Regions from separate parts of the Metabacillus hrfriensis genome, predicted to be linked through region 1. Evidence: riboswitches for the same ligand, from Rfam matches in the RefSeq annotation. Region 1 holds a riboswitch; the other holds the start of a gene.
The links. Region 1 has a riboswitch for S-adenosylmethionine ahead of QLQ22_RS01225 (Na+/H+ antiporter NhaC family protein). Riboswitches for the same ligand answer to the same signal wherever they lie in the genome.
Positions count from the first base shown of each region.

Region 2: it holds a riboswitch for S-adenosylmethionine, as region 1 does, so the genes downstream of both, QLQ22_RS15505 (MetQ/NlpA family ABC transporter substrate-binding protein) here and QLQ22_RS01225 (Na+/H+ antiporter NhaC family protein) in region 1, are expected to answer to the same signal.

Region 1 is NZ_CP126116.1:217,433-226,926, forward strand. Features, by position in the region: gene QLQ22_RS01220 (TetR/AcrR family transcriptional regulator) at 1-567, shown strand, start outside; gene QLQ22_RS01225 (Na+/H+ antiporter NhaC family protein) at 742-2,028, opposite strand; SAM riboswitch class I at 2,107-2,214, opposite strand; gene QLQ22_RS01230 (TetR/AcrR family transcriptional regulator) at 2,376-3,002, shown strand; gene QLQ22_RS01235 (GNAT family N-acetyltransferase) at 2,999-3,553, shown strand; gene QLQ22_RS01240 (GNAT family N-acetyltransferase) at 3,550-4,428, shown strand; gene QLQ22_RS01245 (DUF3889 domain-containing protein) at 4,636-4,959, shown strand; gene QLQ22_RS01250 (GntR family transcriptional regulator) at 5,117-5,494, shown strand; gene QLQ22_RS01255 (ABC transporter ATP-binding protein) at 5,484-6,353, shown strand; gene QLQ22_RS01260 (hypothetical protein) at 6,350-7,051, shown strand; gene ytvI (sporulation integral membrane protein YtvI) at 7,169-8,203, shown strand; gene uptA (undecaprenyl phosphate transporter UptA) at 8,266-8,865, shown strand; gene QLQ22_RS01275 (class I SAM-dependent methyltransferase) at 9,081-9,494, shown strand, end outside.
Region 2 is NZ_CP126116.1:3,149,872-3,159,365, reverse strand. Features, by position in the region: gene mngA (PTS 2-O-a-mannosyl-D-glycerate transporter subunit IIABC) at 1-866, shown strand, start outside; gene mngB (mannosylglycerate hydrolase) at 941-3,550, shown strand; SAM riboswitch class I at 4,051-4,159, shown strand; gene QLQ22_RS15505 (MetQ/NlpA family ABC transporter substrate-binding protein) at 4,288-5,130, shown strand; gene QLQ22_RS15495 (LLM class flavin-dependent oxidoreductase) at 5,617-6,654, shown strand; gene QLQ22_RS15490 (LLM class flavin-dependent oxidoreductase) at 6,651-8,003, shown strand; gene QLQ22_RS15485 (GNAT family N-acetyltransferase) at 8,003-8,500, shown strand; gene QLQ22_RS15480 (glutaredoxin family protein) at 8,520-8,792, shown strand; gene QLQ22_RS15475 (amino acid ABC transporter substrate-binding protein) at 8,879-9,494, shown strand, end outside.

The sequences.
Region 1 (9,494 bases):
GCCATTGAAATATTTGCAGATAAAGGCTTTGCAGCAGCCTCAACAAGTGAAATAGCTAAAAAAGCTGGAGTCGCAGAGGGGACGATTTTCCGTCATTATCAAACGAAAAAAGACCTGCTGTTTGCAATCGTCATGCCGACTATAACTAAATCCATTGCCCCATTTTTAGTGAGAAATTTTCTTCAGGACGTGACGAAGCAAAATCATCAGGACCTTGAACATATGCTGAGATACATTCTTGAAAACCGCTATGAGTTTATAAAGAAAAATCACCCTGTCATCAAGATTTTGCTCCAGGAAGTTTTCTTTCATGAAGAGTTCAGAGGGGAGCTCCGAAAGGTCGTTGAGGAACATGCAGTTGAGAAGCTGAAGAAGCTGATCATTCACTTCCAGGAAAAAGGAGAGATGATTGACATGCCTCCTGAAACAGTGTTGCGGATGATCATTACGACAATTATGGGGTTCCTGATCGGAAGGTTCATCATTCTGCCTGATTTGGATTGGGACGATGAAGCAGAAAAAGAATATACGATCCAGTTTCTTCTGCATGGACTGATGAAGAAGTAAAGCCGCTCATAGGATGAGCGGCTCTTTTTCTTGTTAGGAAAACTATAAAAGTCAAAGGGGTGTGGAAAATAAACCGTAAAGCTCCGGCCCATTGAGCTTTGGTCAGAACAAATCCGCCTGCGCTTTAGATCTATGAAAAAACAGAGTCCAATTTCGGACTCTGCCGGGCAGGAACTACTTGGCTTTTTTAAATTTCGGATAGCCAATAATAATAGCCGCAATACCCATAACGGCTATTAAGAATGGGTAATAAGAGAATGGCAGGATATCAGCTGGTGAAATCTTTGCAAATTGAGCGGCAGTAAGCATTTGAGCGCCATAAGGGATTAAACCCTGTATACTGCAAGAAAAAATATCCAAAAGGCTGGCAGATTTACGTTTATCAATCTCATATTTATCTGCCATATCTTTTGCCAGCGGACCCGCTGCAATAATAGAGATGGTATTATTTGCAGTCGCAAGGTTTGTCGTGCTTACAAGACCGGCAATGGCATATTCTGCCCCTCTTTTAGAAGAAATTCTTTTTGTCATCGCTTCTAAAATAAAGTGAATGCCGCCATTTCGTTTAATCAGTTCAACCATACCGCCGATTAAGAGTGAAAGAATGACCAGTTCGGCCATCCCCATAATACCTTCTGTTATTTTCTGAAGAAAATCAGTTAACGTATAGCTGCCATCAGACATCCCGATAACTCCGCTAAGCAGGATACCCCCAGTTAAAACAATAATGACATTCATTCCAAGAAGAGCTGTTACAAGTACGGCTATATAAGGCAGCATTTTAATGAAACTGAATTCTCCAGGTGAAACAGGAGATTGATTGCCGAGAGTAATCACAATTAAGACAGCACAAGTAATGATGGCAGCCGGCAAAACGATGAAGAAGTTTACCTTGAACTTGTCTCTCATTTCCGTCTGCTGTGTCCGAACTGCAGCTATTGTTGTATCCGATATGAAAGACAGGTTGTCCCCAAACATCGCACCGCCAATAACGGCAGCCATAGCAAGAGCTATTGAAATATCAGCCTCTGCACTGATGCCAACCCCAATTGGAGCAAGTGCAGCAATTGTTCCCATTGAAGTTCCCATTGCAAGTGATATAAAAGCTCCAATGATAAATAATCCAACAATCAAAAAGCTTTGCGGCAAAAATGAAAGCGCAAGATTGACTGTAGATTCCACTGCACCCATCCCTTTTGCCACTTCAGAGAAAGCTCCGGCCAGGATAAATATAAAGACCATAATCATCAAATCAGGATGGCCTGCCCCTTTAGCAAAATTCTCAACCTTCGCAGTGAATGTCTCTTTACGATTCATCATAAGAGCTGCTCCTGATGCAATGATAATTGCAACAAGAATCGGCATCTTATAAAAATCGCCTGTTATAATACCAGACCCTACAAATAGGGCAAGAAATATGATTAACGGCAATAATGCCAGTCCATTTCCTTTTGTCTCCATGTGTACCACCTTTCTTATTATAAAAAAAGATCTCTTCTAAAGCAGAAGAGATCTTAAATCCGGAATGGAATAAACCTCTTCTTATCTTTCAAGCACGCGGCTTGCTGGAATTGGCACAGCACTCGGAAATCCGAGTCCGCTGCCGAGGCATCACAGGGCCAGTCCCTCTGCCTCTCTTAATAAGAAGATATATGTGTGTTTTTAAAAAATGACCTTTCCTACATTAAGGGGTTATTGTGTAAAAGTCAAATGGTAGATTTAACAAACATTTTTTCAAAATTGTTTGAATTTACCGTTAACAGTGGAATAAAATAAACTATATAGTCGGTTTTTAAGGAGGTGTAAAGGTGGCTCCAATTGTTTCAGATGAATATAAGGAAAAAAAGAAACGCCATATCCTGGAAAGTGCCCTTAAGGCTTTTGGAGAAAAAGGATTTCAGCTTGCAACAATAGACGATATTGTTGCTGAATCTGGGTTAAGTAAAGGCGCAATCTACAACTATTTTAAAAGCAAGGAAGAAATTTACCTTCAGCTGATGCAGATGCGGACAGAGCAGAATATCGCAAAACTGAAAAGAAGTTTTCTAGAGAGAGGAACTGCAAAAGAAAAACTTCACCAGTTTTTCAAAAACTATGCGGAAATTGAGCTATCTCAAAAGTGGCAGAAAATGATCGGTGTTCACCTTGAATTCTGGATTCATTCTGGCCGTGATGAAGAACTTAAGAAAGTCATGACAGACCGGTATGACGACGTTTATCAAGTGCTGCTTGTTGAAATCATCGAAGAAGGCATAAGGCAGAATGAATTCAACAAAGAGACGGATCCATCGCTCATATCTTCTATGGTATGGGGAACCATAGACGGCATTTGTCTTCACTATTCAGTAATAGGCAGGAATTACCCTTATCAAGAACAAATCCGTGCCTTAGAAGAAATGATCTTCATGTACTTAGAAAAAGGGGGATCTGCATGAGGTTTTTACAAGGAGAAAATATATACCTGCGTCCTTTTAGAAAAGACGACTTCGAGATGATTTTTAAAAGTGTGCAGGACAAAGAGATTAGAAGGCTTACTGGTACACAAACGTTTTTTACAATGGAGAAAATAGAGCAGGCTTATGAAAGCTTTGCGCTGGATAAAACACGAATGGATCTTGTGATTGTACGGAATGAAACAGATGAAGCAATAGGAGATCTTGCCCTGATGGATATCGATCTCTTAAACCGGAATGCAAGTGTACGAATTGCCCTGAACGATGAAAAGCATCGCGGACATGGTTTTGGCACTGAAGCGATGAAATTAATCCTTGAGCATGGCTTTCACCATTTGGGATTATACCGGATAGGACTAAATGTTTATCACTACAACGCAAGAGCAAAACGCTCCTATGAGAAATTAGGCTTTAAGCAGGAAGGCGTTATACGGGGAGAGCTTTTTTATGAAGGGGAGTTTCACGACAATATCCTAATGGGTGTATTAGCAGATGAATTTTGGGAAGCTAATGAGAAATGGGGCGCGGTATGATCACAATTAAGAGATTGTCTCAATGTACGCTTGAAGAAGCTTTAACCGCATGGAATAAAGGCTTTGAGGGATATTACTTTGATATGACGCTGTCCCTTGAGAATTTTTTTAACCGAATGGTGCTTGAAAATCTTTCGCCGGCATTATCTGTTGTAGCTTTTCACGATTCAAAGCCGGTTGGACTGGTTCTGAATGGAATCAGAACCATTGACGGCAAAAAAATAGCATGGAATGGCGGTACAGGTGTTGCTCCTGAGTACCGAAGCAAAGGGGTCGGGTTAAAGCTGATGGAAGAGGTTTTGTCTATTTATGAAAAAGAAAATGTAGACACTGCTACTCTTGAAGCCGTCTCTCATAATGATCGTGCGATAAAGCTTTATGAAAAAATGGGCTATCAGGTTGTGGACCGGATTGCACACCTTGGTCTTTCAGCTCCTCTAAAGTTCGAAGAACCAAAAGGCAGATTCCGTGTCCAGGTTAAAAAGCCGAGGGACGTACAGGATGTCTCTTTTTATAACAAGCTTACGCCTTGGCAGGTGCAGTGGCAGAACATAAGGGACGGTGAATCCATTCTTGCATTAGACGAAAAGGGTGAAATCATTGGCTTTGCCCTGTCAAAACGGAAATATGATGATGATGGAGCGCTATCAGGAATCCTTTTATTTCAATGTGAGGCACATCCTGAACATCAAGAGAAAGAAGCTGTTCTGCGCACGCTGCTTCATGAAGCATTCGCATTTTCAAACACAGAAGAGATTAACAGGACGGCTGTCAATCTATCGAAATCCAATCAGCTGGTCCATGAAATCTTAGAAAAAGAGGGTTTCATTGAAAAAGCGGAGCAAGTGTTTATGATCAAAGAGATGTCTGCATAGAATTCATTCATTTACAAACCCTATGAAAAAGAAGGCTCTTTTCTAAAAGATTGTTGCTTTTCATTTGTATTTTGTTTATTAAATCGCACCCTGACAGAAAAACTTCGAAAGATTATAAAGAAAAGAGCACGATATGACCTGATAAACGTGAAATTGAAAACAACAATTTTTGCGAACACAGCCAAAAAGAAAGAAGGGATTGTAAAAATGAAGAGCTGGCTGAACATCTTACTGATTTTCTGTTTGGCAGGAAGTACGACCGCGTTTTCTGTTCATGCGCATGCAGAAACTAAAGTTCTTTCTTATGAAGAGTACGGAAGAATTGCTATGCGCAAGACCATGGAAAAATACCCTGGTGCTCAAATCACAGACTACCTGCACGTAGGAAAAAAGAGAAAAAAAGAAACTTCAATCGAAACGTTCAAGCTTACGCTGAAGGAAAAGAATAAAACGTTTCAAGTGCTTGTTTTCGTTGAATATAATGAAAAAACCAAAAAAGTGGTCAAGGTTACATTTGAGAAAATATCATAAAACAGGCGATCCCATTAAGGGATCGTCTTTTTTATTTAGGACCGAACCCATTTTTTCTAAAAAAAGGATGTTCTTGTTGACAATGTTTTACATTTAGATGTATAGTTGATTACATAAGTAACTAACCAACTAACAAGTGAACCGAAAGAGGGGTCATATGAATCCATTTTTAGATACCGACAGGCCAATATTTCAGCAAATAGCAGAACAGATTGAAGATGACATCATCAATGGAATGGTTCAGGAAGGAGAAAGAATTCCATCAACAAATGAGTTTGCGGCACATTATCAAATTAATCCGGCAACAGCGGCAAAGGGAATCAATCAATTAGTGGAGAAAGGCATTCTTTTTAAGAAGAGAGGGATTGGAATGTTTGTGGCTGAAGGGGCAAAGGGGAAGCTGGTTCAAAAGCGTAAAGAGCAATTTTATGAAGCATTTATTTTGCCGCTGAAATCTGAAGCGGCAAAACTGAATATCAGTGTAAACGACCTAAAAGAAATGCTTGAAAAGGGGAGCGGTCTTAATGAACGTTAACATTAGCGGATTAACGAAGGTTTATGGCAAAAAAAGAGCGCTTGACGGCATCACCCTGCAGCTTGAAGAAAATAAGATTTACGGACTGCTGGGCAGGAATGGAGCCGGTAAAACTACATTGATGCAAATTCTTGCCGGACAGATTATGCCTACCGGGGGATCAGTCTTAATTAACAGCCAAAAGCCATTTGAAAATCAAGAAATAACGGAGTCAATCTGTTTGATCAATGAAAGCGAAAATTTTAAAAAAGGGTTAAAGATAAAAGATATCCTTAAGATTGCAAATTACTTTTATCCTAATTGGAACCGGGAAACGGCTGAAAAACTGCTTGAGGATTTTTATCTGAATGAAAATTTGAAAATCAAAACTTTATCAAAGGGAATGGAATCTGCGCTGGGCATAACAGTTGGTCTTGCAAGCAGATCGCCGATTACGATATTTGATGAGCCGTATATCGGACTTGATGCAGCAGCCAGAAGCAAGTTTTATGATTTGCTTTTGGAAGAGTACGAAGAATATCCGAGGACATTAATTTTATCCACTCATTTAATAGACGAAATCACCCGTCTGCTGGAAGAAGTGCTGATTGTATCTGAAGGCAGGCTGCTGATGCAGAAAAATACAGATGAACTGAGAGAGGAATCATTTGTGGTCAATGGATCTTCAGCCGCCGTTTCAGAATTTGTAAAAAACAAAAACGTTGTTTACCGCAAATCATTTGGAAGTATGGAACAGGCCGTCCTGTACGGAGAAAACCGCATGGAAGCTAATGAAGCTGGATTGCAGGTTGAACATGTGCCGGTTCAGGATTTAATGGTTTATTTAACAGCAAAACCGAAAGGCGGGGTTTCTGCATGATGAGACAATGTCGCGGAATCTTACTGTTTGAAGTATTGGATATTCGAAATTCACTCACGATTTTCTGGACGATCCTGATCAGCTGCATGGCTCTTTCCTTTGGCATTCAGCTTTCAACTGGTGGGAATCTGACGGTCTCAAGCGGAATAGCGGTTTATATTTTCAGTGCCATTGCCGGGTTTCTGACTGTAAAAGAGACGTATCCGTTCAGCATCAAAATGGGGTCAACCAGAAAAAATTATTATGCAGCCACGAGTCTCTTTCTCCTTTTGCTTGCTATATTTATGGCGGCTGCGCATACTCTTTTGATCATGGTGCTTGAAGGAATGGAATCAAGTATGGTTCGAGCAGATCTGAAGATTTATTACTTTTCAAAGTTTCTTGGATATGAAAATCTGTATCTAGTCAATTTCTTTATTGACGGCGCTATCTGTTTTTTCTTATTGGCCGGCTTCTTTTTGATCGGCAGTTTGTTTTACCGCTTTGGTTTAATAGGAGGATATGCCGCGATTGGATTGGCTGCTGTCCTTCTGTTCATTCCAGTTGTCCGCGACGAGTTTATCAAACTTGTTTTTGAGTTTGCAGGCAATCAGGCCCTTCAGTATTTTGCTTATTTATTTGGAGCCGGCGGGGTCTTCCTGGTAATAGGCTGGTTTGTATTGATAAAAGCCGCCGCAAAAACAGCTTTTTCGCGATAATTAACTTTAAAAGCAGGCTGCCGTGGCTTGCTTTTTTTTTTAGTATATAACTTGATTTCCTTTTAATAGATTATAATAAAAGGAACACGCATATATATTAAAAGGGGAAACGAAAAGGTGAACAAGAAAAAATGGATTTTGCTCTGTATTTTGATCGTTGTAGTCATGATCCTTTTGCCGCTAAGCCTATCTCTTCTATTCGCATTAATTACTGCGCTCTTACTGGATGGGGCTGTGCAAAGGCTGCAAAAACACTTGAAATTCGGACGCGGTCTTGCCGTTTTTGCCGCATTTACAGCTTATGTTGCACTGCTGGGGATGATTGGCTACTTTACAGTTAAGGTTGTCTTTGATCAATTTGTGTCATTTGCATCGAGTCTCCCTGAAATCATTAAAGAGGTTTATGCAAGCATCATTCAGCCCACATTAACGAAATGGGAACAAGTGCAGGAAACCATTCCGCGAGGAGTTGTTCAATCACTTGAGGAATCGTTTACAGCCGGACTTAAATCGTTTGAAGAAGGCGTGAATGGTTTTTTAAACAGCTTGCTTGATTTTATCGCCTTTCTTCCTGGTTTTATGTTTGAAATCCTGATCTATCTAATCGCCTTATATTTATTCAGCCTTGAGCTTCCGCGATTAAAAAGAATGATTGCAGACAGTTTAACTGAGAAAACGAAAGAGAAACTCACCCTTGTCCTGGAAGAATTAAATAAAGCGGGTATTGGTTTTGTAAAAGCGCAGATTTTTTTAAGTGCTCTGACTTTTGTGATGGCGTTTGCAGGTCTTTCCATCCTGGGAGTTCCCTACACAGTGGTCTTGTCTCTTTTGATAGTCATTGTGGATATTCTGCCGATACTTGGAACAGGATCTTTTCTCGTTCCATGGGCGATCTACGCATTTTTTCAAAATGACCAAGCTTTATCAATTGGGCTGGTGATTCTCTTTTTGGTCATCACTGTGGTCAGAAGGGTCATTGAACCTAAAATCTTTTCAAGCAGTATGGGCATTACACCTTTAGCGGCGCTGATCAGCTTGTTCATAGGGTTTAAACTTCTTGGATTTATCGGTTTATTCGCAGGACCGGCGCTTGTCATTGTCTTTGACACACTTCGTAAAGCCCGTATGATCCGAACGGACTTTAAATTCTAATCCAGAGTACATGAGGGATCATGATGTTTTCTTTATAGAAAATACAAAGCAGGGGAGCGAATATGAAGGAATTCATTTATTCACTTTTAGAGGTTCTGGCTGATTTAGGCTATTACGGAATTGCTCTGGGATTAATGGTTGAGGTTATTCCAAGTGAAATTGTTCTGGGTTATGGCGGCTATTTAATCTCTCTTGGACAAATTAAGTTTGCGGGAGCGGTTGTTGCCGGAGTGATAGGAGGAACGCTTGCACAAGTTTTCCTTTATTGGATGGGGTATTATGGCGGAAGACCCTTTCTTGAAAAGTTCGGGAAGTTTTTATTTATTAATAAACATCATTTGGATCTATCAGAGGCCTGGTTTGAAAAATATGGTGCCGGGGTTATTTTTACAGCAAGATTCATTCCGGTTGTGAGACATGCCATTTCCATTCCTGCCGGGATCGGAAAGATGCCGTTATGGAGATTTACGATTTATACTGTTGCTGCCATGATTCCATGGACCATTTTCTTTTTGTATTTGGGAATTCAGCTAGGCACGAATTGGACCGAGATTAAATATGCTGCTGAGCCATATATTATTCCGATTGTCATTATTATGGCGCTTGCAGGTATCGGCTACTATCTTGTAAAGCGCAATGATCCGCGCACAAAAAGGATTTAAGAGTTAAACAAACGTTTGATAGGATGAGATAAGGCAGTAATTTTCTGCATTGATGTCAAGCTCCATTGCCAAACTCGCTCGGCCTGAACAAATCCGGCAAAAACCCGGACTTTTCTGTCTGCCTGAGCTAAACGGGCGATTCCGCATTTCTTATGTATGAGTCACAGGATTAAGGCTATAAATAATAACATAATTCTACCCGGGAGGCTGGTTACATGTTCAGCAGCTACAGCAAACTTGCAACGGAAGTTTATGATATCGACAAGCCGGTCGGCCATTCTTTTGGAGACATCGAATATTACCGTGAGCGTCTCAAGGATGTAAAAGGACGTATTTTAGAGCCGGGTGCCGGATCAGGAAGAATCTATATTCCTTTTCTTCAGGATGGGCTGAAAATAGAAGGAATCGATCAATCGCAAGATATGCTCGAGTCATGCAGAAAGCGCTGCGAGGAGAGGGGGCTGTCTCCAGTCCTGCAGAAAATGGGGATGAGCGAAATGAAACTCCCCCGCACCTTTGAGGCGATTATCATTCCAGCGGGGACTTTTTTGCTGATTGAAGACAGAAAGCAATCCATTTTGACGCTTAAGAACTTTTACGATCATCTGGCTGCAGGCGGCCGGCTGATT
Region 2 (9,494 bases), 2.1 Mb from region 1:
TTGCAGCATACATGGCCTATTCAATTGCGGATAAACCTGCATTAGGACCAGGTTTCGCAGCAGGGGTAGCTGCGAATTTAATTGGCAGCGGTTTCTTGGGCGGTATGCTTGGAGGGATTTTAGCAGGTTATTTCCTTAAATTCTTAAAGCATTATGTAAAACCAAAAGGAACATTTGCCGGATTCATCAGTTTTTGGGTATACCCGGTTGTTGGTACGCTTGTTGTTGGATCGGTTATGTTGTTTTTGGTAGGGAAACCATTAGCCCTATTAAATCAAGGATTACTTGATTGGTTACAAGGCATGTCCGGAACAAATGCGCTTATTTTAGGAGCTATAATAGGCGCCATGGTTTCGTTTGATCTGGGAGGCCCAATTAATAAAGCAGCTTACACGTTTTGCATTGGTGCAATGGCAAGTGGAAATTTCATTCCTTATGCTGCCTTTGCCTCTGTGAAAATGGTTTCAGCCTTTTCCGTAACAGGAGCAACACTTATTGATAAGAAGAATTTCACCAAACAGGAAAAAGAAATAGGAAAACAAACATGGTTATTGGGTTTAGCTGGTATTACAGAAGGAGCTATTCCGTTTATGATGAATGATCCACTTCGAGTAATTCCATCTTTAGTTGCAGGGTCTGCTATTACAGGAGCTATTGTATCTTATTTTAATATCGGTTTAAACGTTCCTGGAGCCGGAATTTTCTCGCTTGCACTATTACAAGGAAAGCCGATGCTATTAGCAGCCAGTATATGGTTTGGCGCCGCATTAATTGGTGCTGTTGTTTCAACGATTTTGTTGATTGCAACAAGAAAAAGCAAGCTGAAAAGAGAAAAGAATAAAAAATCTTCCCGAATGGCTGCTTAGATTTTTGGCGGTTATAATCTATCGCACTTAAGTTGCTTAAGTGATATACAAATACATCGTAATTGGAGGACATCATGACAAAAGTTCATATCGTTCCACATATGCATTGGGACAGAGAATGGTATTTTTCAACGGAAGAATCTAGAATTCTTTTGGTTAACAATATGGAAGAAATAATGGAGATGCTAGAAAATAATCCAGATTATCCACACTATGTACTAGATGGTCAAACGTCAATTTTAGAGGATTACTTTGCTGTTAAGCCGGAAAGTAAGGAAAGAGTCAAAAGTCTAGTTCAAAAAGGAAAGCTGATCATTGGACCATGGTATACACAAACAGACGAGATGGTGGTTGGCGGAGAATCGATTGTACGAAATTTATTATATGGAATAAAAGATTGTGAAGAGTTCGGGAGTCACATGAAAATCGGATACCTTCCAGATTCCTTTGGACAATCTTCACAAATGCCGCAAATTTTAAATGGTTTTGATATTAAGTATTCGATTTTTTGGCGAGGGGCTACTGAACGTCACGGCACAGACAAAACGGAATTCTATTGGGAAACAGATGAAGGTTCTAAAGTTCTGGTACAATTATTTCCTCTAGGATACGCGATTGGAAAGTATTTGCCGGAGGATGAACAAAAGCTTCAAGAACGTATTGATAAGTATTTTAAGGTGTTAGATCACGGTGCTACGACAGAGAATATCATTTTGCCAAATGGTCATGATCAAATGCCTATTCAAAAAAATATCTTTACTGTTATGGATAAACTGCAGGCAATGTACCCAGACCGCGAGTTTTTCTTGAGCAAATATGAAAACATCTTTGGTGAATTAGAAAAAAATGAGGAACTTCCTACACTGCAGGGTGAATTTATAGATGGAAAGTATTCACGCGTTCACCGAAGTATTTATTCCACACGCATGGATATTAAAGCTGCCAATGCAAGAATTGAAAATAAGCTCACAAACATATTAGAACCACTTGCAACTCTTGCGTACAGCCTAGGTTTTGAATATCATCACGGTCTAATAGAACTTATTTGGAAAGAAATTATGAAAAATCATGCGCATGACAGTATAGGATGCTGCTGCTCAGATAAAGTCCATCAAGAAATTGTTAACCGATTTTTTCTTGCAGAAGAAAAAGTCGATCAACTTATCAGCTTCTATAAGAGAAAAATTGTTGATTCAGTAGATACAGAATGGAATTATGATCGTCTTTCTGCTTTTAACTTACTTCCCTATGATCGGGAGGAAGTCATTACAACAGAAGTTACTACAAAATTAAAGTCCTTTAAGTTAATTGATGAAATGTCAAAGGAAATTGAGTTTGAAGTAATAGACAGCGTTGTTATTGATCCTGGGTTAATTGACCGTCAAATCGTTCATTACGGAAACTATGATCCCTTTATTAAATATACCGTTCAATTAAAAGACCAATTTCCTGCATTAGGCTATAAAACCTATTTTATAGTTGAAAATGATGGGGAAATGAAAAATTCAATTTCTCCAAAAAGTGAAGTTACAACAGATTTCTACGAAATCAGCGTAAATTCAAATGGTTCGTTGAATATTTTTGATAAGAAGTTAAACAAGACCTTCAACGATGTTCTGTTACTTGAAGATGGAGGGGATGATGGAGATGAATATGACTTTTCTCCATTAAGAGATGAAACGCTAATCTATAGTAACAACGTAAAGGCGGACGTTGAAATTAAACAGGGGCAGTATGAGGCTACTATAGATATTCGTTATACCCTTGCAATTCCAGAAGATCTAAATAAGAGAAAAGATCATATTTTAGATAGCTCTGCAGATGTGCATATTAAACTCACCATTCCAAATCACAAGCCAATTATTGAAATCAAGCTTGAGATAGATAATCACGCTAAAGATCATCGTTTAAGAGCGTTAATTCCAACGGGAATTGCTTCAGCATTTTCTGTATCTGATAACCAATTTGGTTGTTTGAAACGTGATGTTTACGATAGTGCAATGGATATTTGGGAGCAGGAAGAATGGGATGAACGTCCAGATTCCATTTATCCAATGTTAAGTTTTGTTAGTCTATCCAATGAAGCATATGGTGTGAGTGTACTAACAAATAGTACAAGAGAGTATGAGATTGTCGGTGAAGCATACGACACAATTGCTATAACCTTGTTCAGAGGTGTAGGAGTGCTGGGTAAGGAAGAACTGCTCAGAAGGCCGGGCCGTCCTTCTGGAATTAAATTACCTACTCCAGACTCACAAATGCTTGGAAAACTAACGTTAGAGTTTGCGATTGTTACACATCAGCAATCTGCATTAAAAGCTAATGCTGCACGGATGGCTAAAGAGTACTTAACACCAATTGATCTCTATAACAAAATTCCATTTAATGCAATGAAACTTAATACAGCGGATGTTAAAACGCCGGCCTCTTTCAGCTTTATAAAAGAAGTACATCAGGATTCTGTTTTAAGTACTTTGAAGAAAGCCGAAAAGGATGATCAATTCGTATTGCGTTTCTATAATCCAACCGACGAAGAAAAGGTCGTTTCATTTAAAATAAACCGTTCTATTCAACAAGCATATACGGCAAATCTTAATGAAAAATGTTCTGAAGTTATAGAGGTGGAAGAAAATAAAGTACAATCGAAAATTAAAACAAATCAAGTGAAAACGATTCTTTTTTAAAAGCAGTTTGATAGTTTTTCAAAAAGACACTCTTCTATTTGCACGTGAAGTTACCTTCAACGCAGCAAAAAATAGGGGTGTCTTTTTTATTAACAAATAGAAAGTTAAATCAACCTTGATGTGAGTAAATATGAATAAACCAATTTTTCTTTTTCCTATTTTTCAAAGAGAGAATTTTGGGAGGAGATAAGAATTGCAATGTTATTAGGAATAAATTTTTATGCCCTTAATACAAGAAATAAACAGTAATTACAATGTGTATTAGGCATAATTGATTTAATCAATGCAGTATAGAAAGTAATTATTATTTTTAATTCCGACTTGACACATATGATTTATTGTATTAATTTAATATTAACAAATTTTTCAATTACAGCGCTCACTGGATAACCAGAGGCTTTCACTCAAGTACCCTGAGAACTTGAGATGGAAGCCTTTCGTTCATTTAACATGATTAATTAAGGAGTGATGAATCCATTAATGGATGAAAAAAACATATATTCTTATTTAGAGAGGTGGAGGGAATGGCCCTATGAAACCTCGGCAACAGGCTTATATAAAAGTACTGTGCTAATTCCAGCAAGCATGAAAGTGCTTGAAAGATAAGATGAGATATTCGTTTAATCCGAAACTCTTTCTTATTTTAGAAAGGGTTTTTATTTTACGCAATTTTTGATGGGCGGTGAGAACTCGCAATATTAAGGATTTAAAAAAAATGAAAAAGGGAGAAAACAAAAATGAAAAAATTATCGATTACACTTCTAGCCGGAATCATATTCATTATTTTATCAGGATGCAACATAAACTCAAATGCATCTGAAAACAACAAAATTGTCGTAGGTTCATCTGGATCAGATGCTCAAGTATGGAACTTTATTTCAAAATCAAAAGCAGCCAAAGAAGCCGGAATTGAGATTGAAGTAAAAGAATTTAATGACGGCCTGCAAATTAATGAGGCTACAAATGACGGAATCCTTGATGTAAATGCTTTTCAATCACTATCATATTTTCAAGATTATGTGAAAAGTAAAAATGCAGATTTAGCCGCAATAGCAACAACTTATTTAGAACCAATGGGTATTTATTCTAAACGCTTGAAGTCACTTGAAGAAATTCCGGAAAATGCTGGAATAGCCATTCCTAATGATCCGGCAAATACAGCTCGAGCTCTACGCGTATTGCGAAATGCAGGTGTCATTACGTTAAAGGATGATTTTGATTCATTTGGAACGATTCAAGATATTGTAGAAAACCCGAAAAATATTAAATTTGTTCCAGTAGACGGATCATCTACAGCGCGGTCTCTTCCCGATGTAGATGCCTCCTTAATTGGAAACAGCATTGCTCTTGATGCTGGATTGAATTCTATTAAAGATTCTATTTACCATGAAGAGGTCAATCAAGATACACAGGCAAATATTAATATTCTTGTTACTCAAAAAGAAAACGAAAAAAATGAAAATTTTAAAAAATTAAGCAGTATATATCATTCGAAAGAAGTTCAGGAATTCATAAAGAAGGAATTTGGCGGAACCAAAATCCCAGTAAAAAAACCGGTTGAAGAAATCATAAATAATTAATAATTAATAAAGACTCTTTATCGATGGACTATAGACAACTGATTACTTTATAGAATTAGCTGTTCCTATTCTTCAAGAAAGGGGTTTATTTCGATCGGAGTATGAAGGTGTCACTCTTCGAGAGAGCTTAGGTCTGGAATTTCCGGAAAATCAGTTTGCGTGAAAAAACGCAGAACAAGGAAGAACAGGAAACAGCTGACTTTTTATCTTGATTAGTAGACCTTTGTATAGTCCGAAAATATTTTTATAAAACCAACTTGATTTATCGGAAAAATAAGAATAATATTCTTTCAATGGATCTAAAATTTCATAATTTAAAGAATTGAAAGAATAAAGAATTGCCCACTGGTCAACCGGAGGCGCCCCAGATAAGATATGCATTCTTATCTGGGGGGCCTTTTTTGCAGCTTCTTTTGCTGACTGGACTTCTAGAGGCACATTAAATAGGGCTGTGAGGAAAAGAAATAAACAAGGGGGGAAGAAAGTGTGTCAATAAAATTGAGCATTCTTGATCAAAGTCCGATTGGAGAAAATGATACAGCAGCAGATGCGTTAAAACAAACAGTGGATCTGGCAATACTTGCAGAGAAATGGGGTTATCACCGTTTTTGGGTATCTGAGCATCATAATTCAGAGGAATTAGCTGGCTCTGCGCCAGAAGCTCTCATTTCCTACCTTCTGGCAAAAACCAAACAGATTCGAATAGGTTCTGGCGGAGTTATGCTTCAACATTACAGTCCATATAAAGTCGCTGAAATCTTCAACGTTTTGTCATCTTTAGCTCCAGGAAGAGTGGATTTGGGAATAGGAAAAGCTCCGGGCGGCCTGCCCCTTTCCACAAGAGCGCTTCAGCAAAATCTTTTGAAAGGTGGTCAAAGCATTCAAGAGAAATTAAGTGATTTAAAAAGTCTCATGCATAACAGCTTACATGAGAAACACGAGCTATACGGTGTGAAAGCTTATCCTATTCCTCCTGAACCAGCGCATCTTTTTCTCCTGGGAGCCAGTGAGAATAGTGCGAAGTTAGCAGCAGTATTGAACATTTCATTCGTTTATGCACAATTTATTAACGGTGATCCAAATGAACTGAAAAAATCACTGCAAGCCTACCTTAATGGGGGAGGTAACAATCAAGACTTTCATTTAGCGTTATCTATCATAGTTGCGGATACGGATCGTGAAGCAGAAAATCTCAGGGGTGAGAGTAAATTGATAAGAGTAAATCTGGAAAGCGGACGACATGTAACGGTTAAAAGCATTGAACAAGCAGAAAAATTTGCAGAACAGGCTGGTGAATCTTACTCCATAGAAGAACAAGTTGCCGCAATTATATACGGTTCAAAAGCAACGGTAAGAAGACAGGTTTTAGAATTGCAAAACAGTCTGGGGATAAATGAAATCATTGTTTCAACCCCTCTAGTGGATGTTGAGGCTAAACAAAAAAGTTTTTCACTTTTAGGTGAAGCTTTTACAGAAGGAGATGTGGATTCAGATAAATTTTTGACAAAGGTGGGAACTGAATGACGATAAAACAATTAAAACTAGGCGCCCTATTACACGGTGCAGGAGGCAACATGTCTTCTTGGAGGCACCCAAATGCAACTGCAGATGCCAGTGTGAATTTCCAGTTTTATAAAGAAATGGCGGTAAAAGCAGAAGATGCAAAGTTTGATCTAATATTTATTGCAGATGGACTGTTTATAAATGAAAAATCTCTGCCTCACTTTTTGAATCGTTTTGAACCAATCACCATTCTTTCAAGTCTTGCTTCTGTTACTTCGCGTATAGGTTTAGTAGGAACACTTTCCACTTCATACAGCGAACCATATACCGTAGCCAGACAATTCGCATCTCTGGATAAAATAAGCGACGGCCGTGCAGGATGGAATGCTGTTACATCACCGCTTGAAGGCTCAGCCTTAAATTACAGCAAAAAAGTACATCCAACTCATGCTGATCGCTATAAAATTGCAGGAGAATACCTGGAAGTAATAAGAGGATTATGGGATTCCTGGGAAGACGATGCTTTTATAAGAGATAAAGAATCCGGTGTATTTTTTAATCCTGATAAATTGCACCGCATCAATTATGAGGGTGAATATTTCTCTATTGCAGGACCGCTGAATATAGACCGGTCCAAGCAAGGGCATCCAGTCGTTTTTCAAGCAGGCTCGTCGGAAGCTGGCATTAACTTAGCCGCTAAAGAGGCAGATGCTGTGTTTACTGGACATGAATCAATTGAACAGGCAAAAGAATTCTATCAAAAAGTAAAACAAAAAGCAGTGGAACATGGGAGAGCTGCTGATGACATACTAATCTTCCCTGGAATTAGTCCAATCATTGGAAGGACGGAAGAGGAAGCGGAGAAGAAATACCGGGAGATTGCAAGTTTAGTAACCATTGAAAATGCGATTGATTATTTAGGAAGATTTTTTGATCATTACGATTTTTCAAAGTTTCCTTTGGATGATCCGTTTCCGGAGTTAGGCGATATCGGTAAAAACAGCTTTCAGAGTACGACAGACCGGATTAAAAAAATGGGTAAAGAAGAAAATCTGACACTCCGTGAGGTTGCATTGAGAGTGACAACACCCAAGAGTCAGTTTACGGGTACACCTATAAAAATTGCAAACCTGATTCAAAGGTGGTTTGAAGAAGGAGCTGCAGATGGTTTTATGATTGGAAGTGCTGTCATGCCTGACGGTTTAGATGATTTTGCAAACGAAGTTGTCCCTATTTTGCAGAATAGAGGCCTCTTCCGAAATGAATATGAGAAAGACACCCTCCGGGGAAATTTGGGCCTTAAAAAACCTGAAAACAGATATACGGCATCCATAAATCAAGCAGAGCAATTGAATACAGGGGTGAAATGATGAGTCATATATATAGATTAGCGAGACTCGAAGATGCAGAAGAGCTCTTGGGATTGACACTGAGAGCCTATGAACCTATTAGAAAGCTGAACATTAAATTTCCTGCAGCTACAGCAGATTTAGAGCTCGTAAAACAAAACATCATACAGCACACTTGTTATGTTTTAGAAGTAGACCAATCGATTGTATCAACGATTACAATCAGACGATTTGAAGAAATTACGGATCTTCCATGTGTTTGGTGGTTTGCAGTGGATACAGAATTTAAAGGAAAGGGATATGGAAAAAGGATATTGCAGTATGTTGAAGAGGACATATTAAGAGACCGTTTAAATGCAAAGGCAGTTGCACTTGGAACTTCAGATCGTCATCCTTGGTTAATTGAAATGTATGAGAGAAATGGTTACGTCCGATTTTACGAAAGGGACTACGGAGAAGAAGGAAAAGGCGTGTTTTTGAAAAAGGAACTTGTTCATGAATTATCACAAAATCTTTAAATTCGTAGGGAGGATTACCATGACACAGCAAAGCAAGATTATTTTATGGAGCAGAAAAGGATGTCACTATTGCGATGAGATAAAAGAATTTTTCGGAAAAAATGAGTATGAGTACACAGTGGTTGATGTAGAAGGAAAAGACCATCTGAGAGATATTCTTGAACTTAAGTATGGCATTCGCCACGTACCTGTAGTTGAAATTGGTTTTAATTATACTTTCCGGGGCGTAATCGAAAAAGATTTCACTCTAATAGAAAGTCTGATTGCCGGAAGAGATATTACGGTTAGATAAGGCTGAAGAAATATATAAATTTATTAATTTTAGATTAAAAGGACTGGGTAACTGATTACTTCTACTAAATCAAACAGGAGAAAAATATGAAAAAACTTAATATAAGTGCAGCCATAATTGCGTTAGGAATTTTCCTTACAGGATGCGGTTCTACCTCTGACAAGGCATCTGGCGGCAAAGTAGAGGCTGAGAATGAAGTGAAGAAAATTATAGTGGGGACAGGTACACAGTTTCCTAACATTTGCTTCTTGGATGACAAAGGAAGACTAACAGGATATGACGTAGAGCTAGTCCGTGAAATTGATAAACGTCTCCCAGATTATGAATTTGAGTTCAAAACGATGGAGTTTTCAAATCTGCTGTTAAGCCTTGAGACTAAAAAAATTGATCTTATTGCCCACCAAATGGAAGTCAATGAAGAAAGGAAGGAAAAATTTCTATTCAACAATGAACCTTATAATGTGTTTCCTCTCAATGTTGTCGTTCATCAAGATAATCAGGACATTAAGTCCGTTAAGGATCTAGCAGGAAAGAAAGTGATTGTTGGTGCGACAAGCAATTCTGCCGTACTGATTGAAAAGTACAATAAAGAGAATGGCGGAAAAATCAATATTGTTTATTCTGGGCAAGGATCAGATGATACAAAAACGCAGCTTAAAACGGGAAGAGCAGATGCAACCATCAGCACTCCATTTGCAGTTG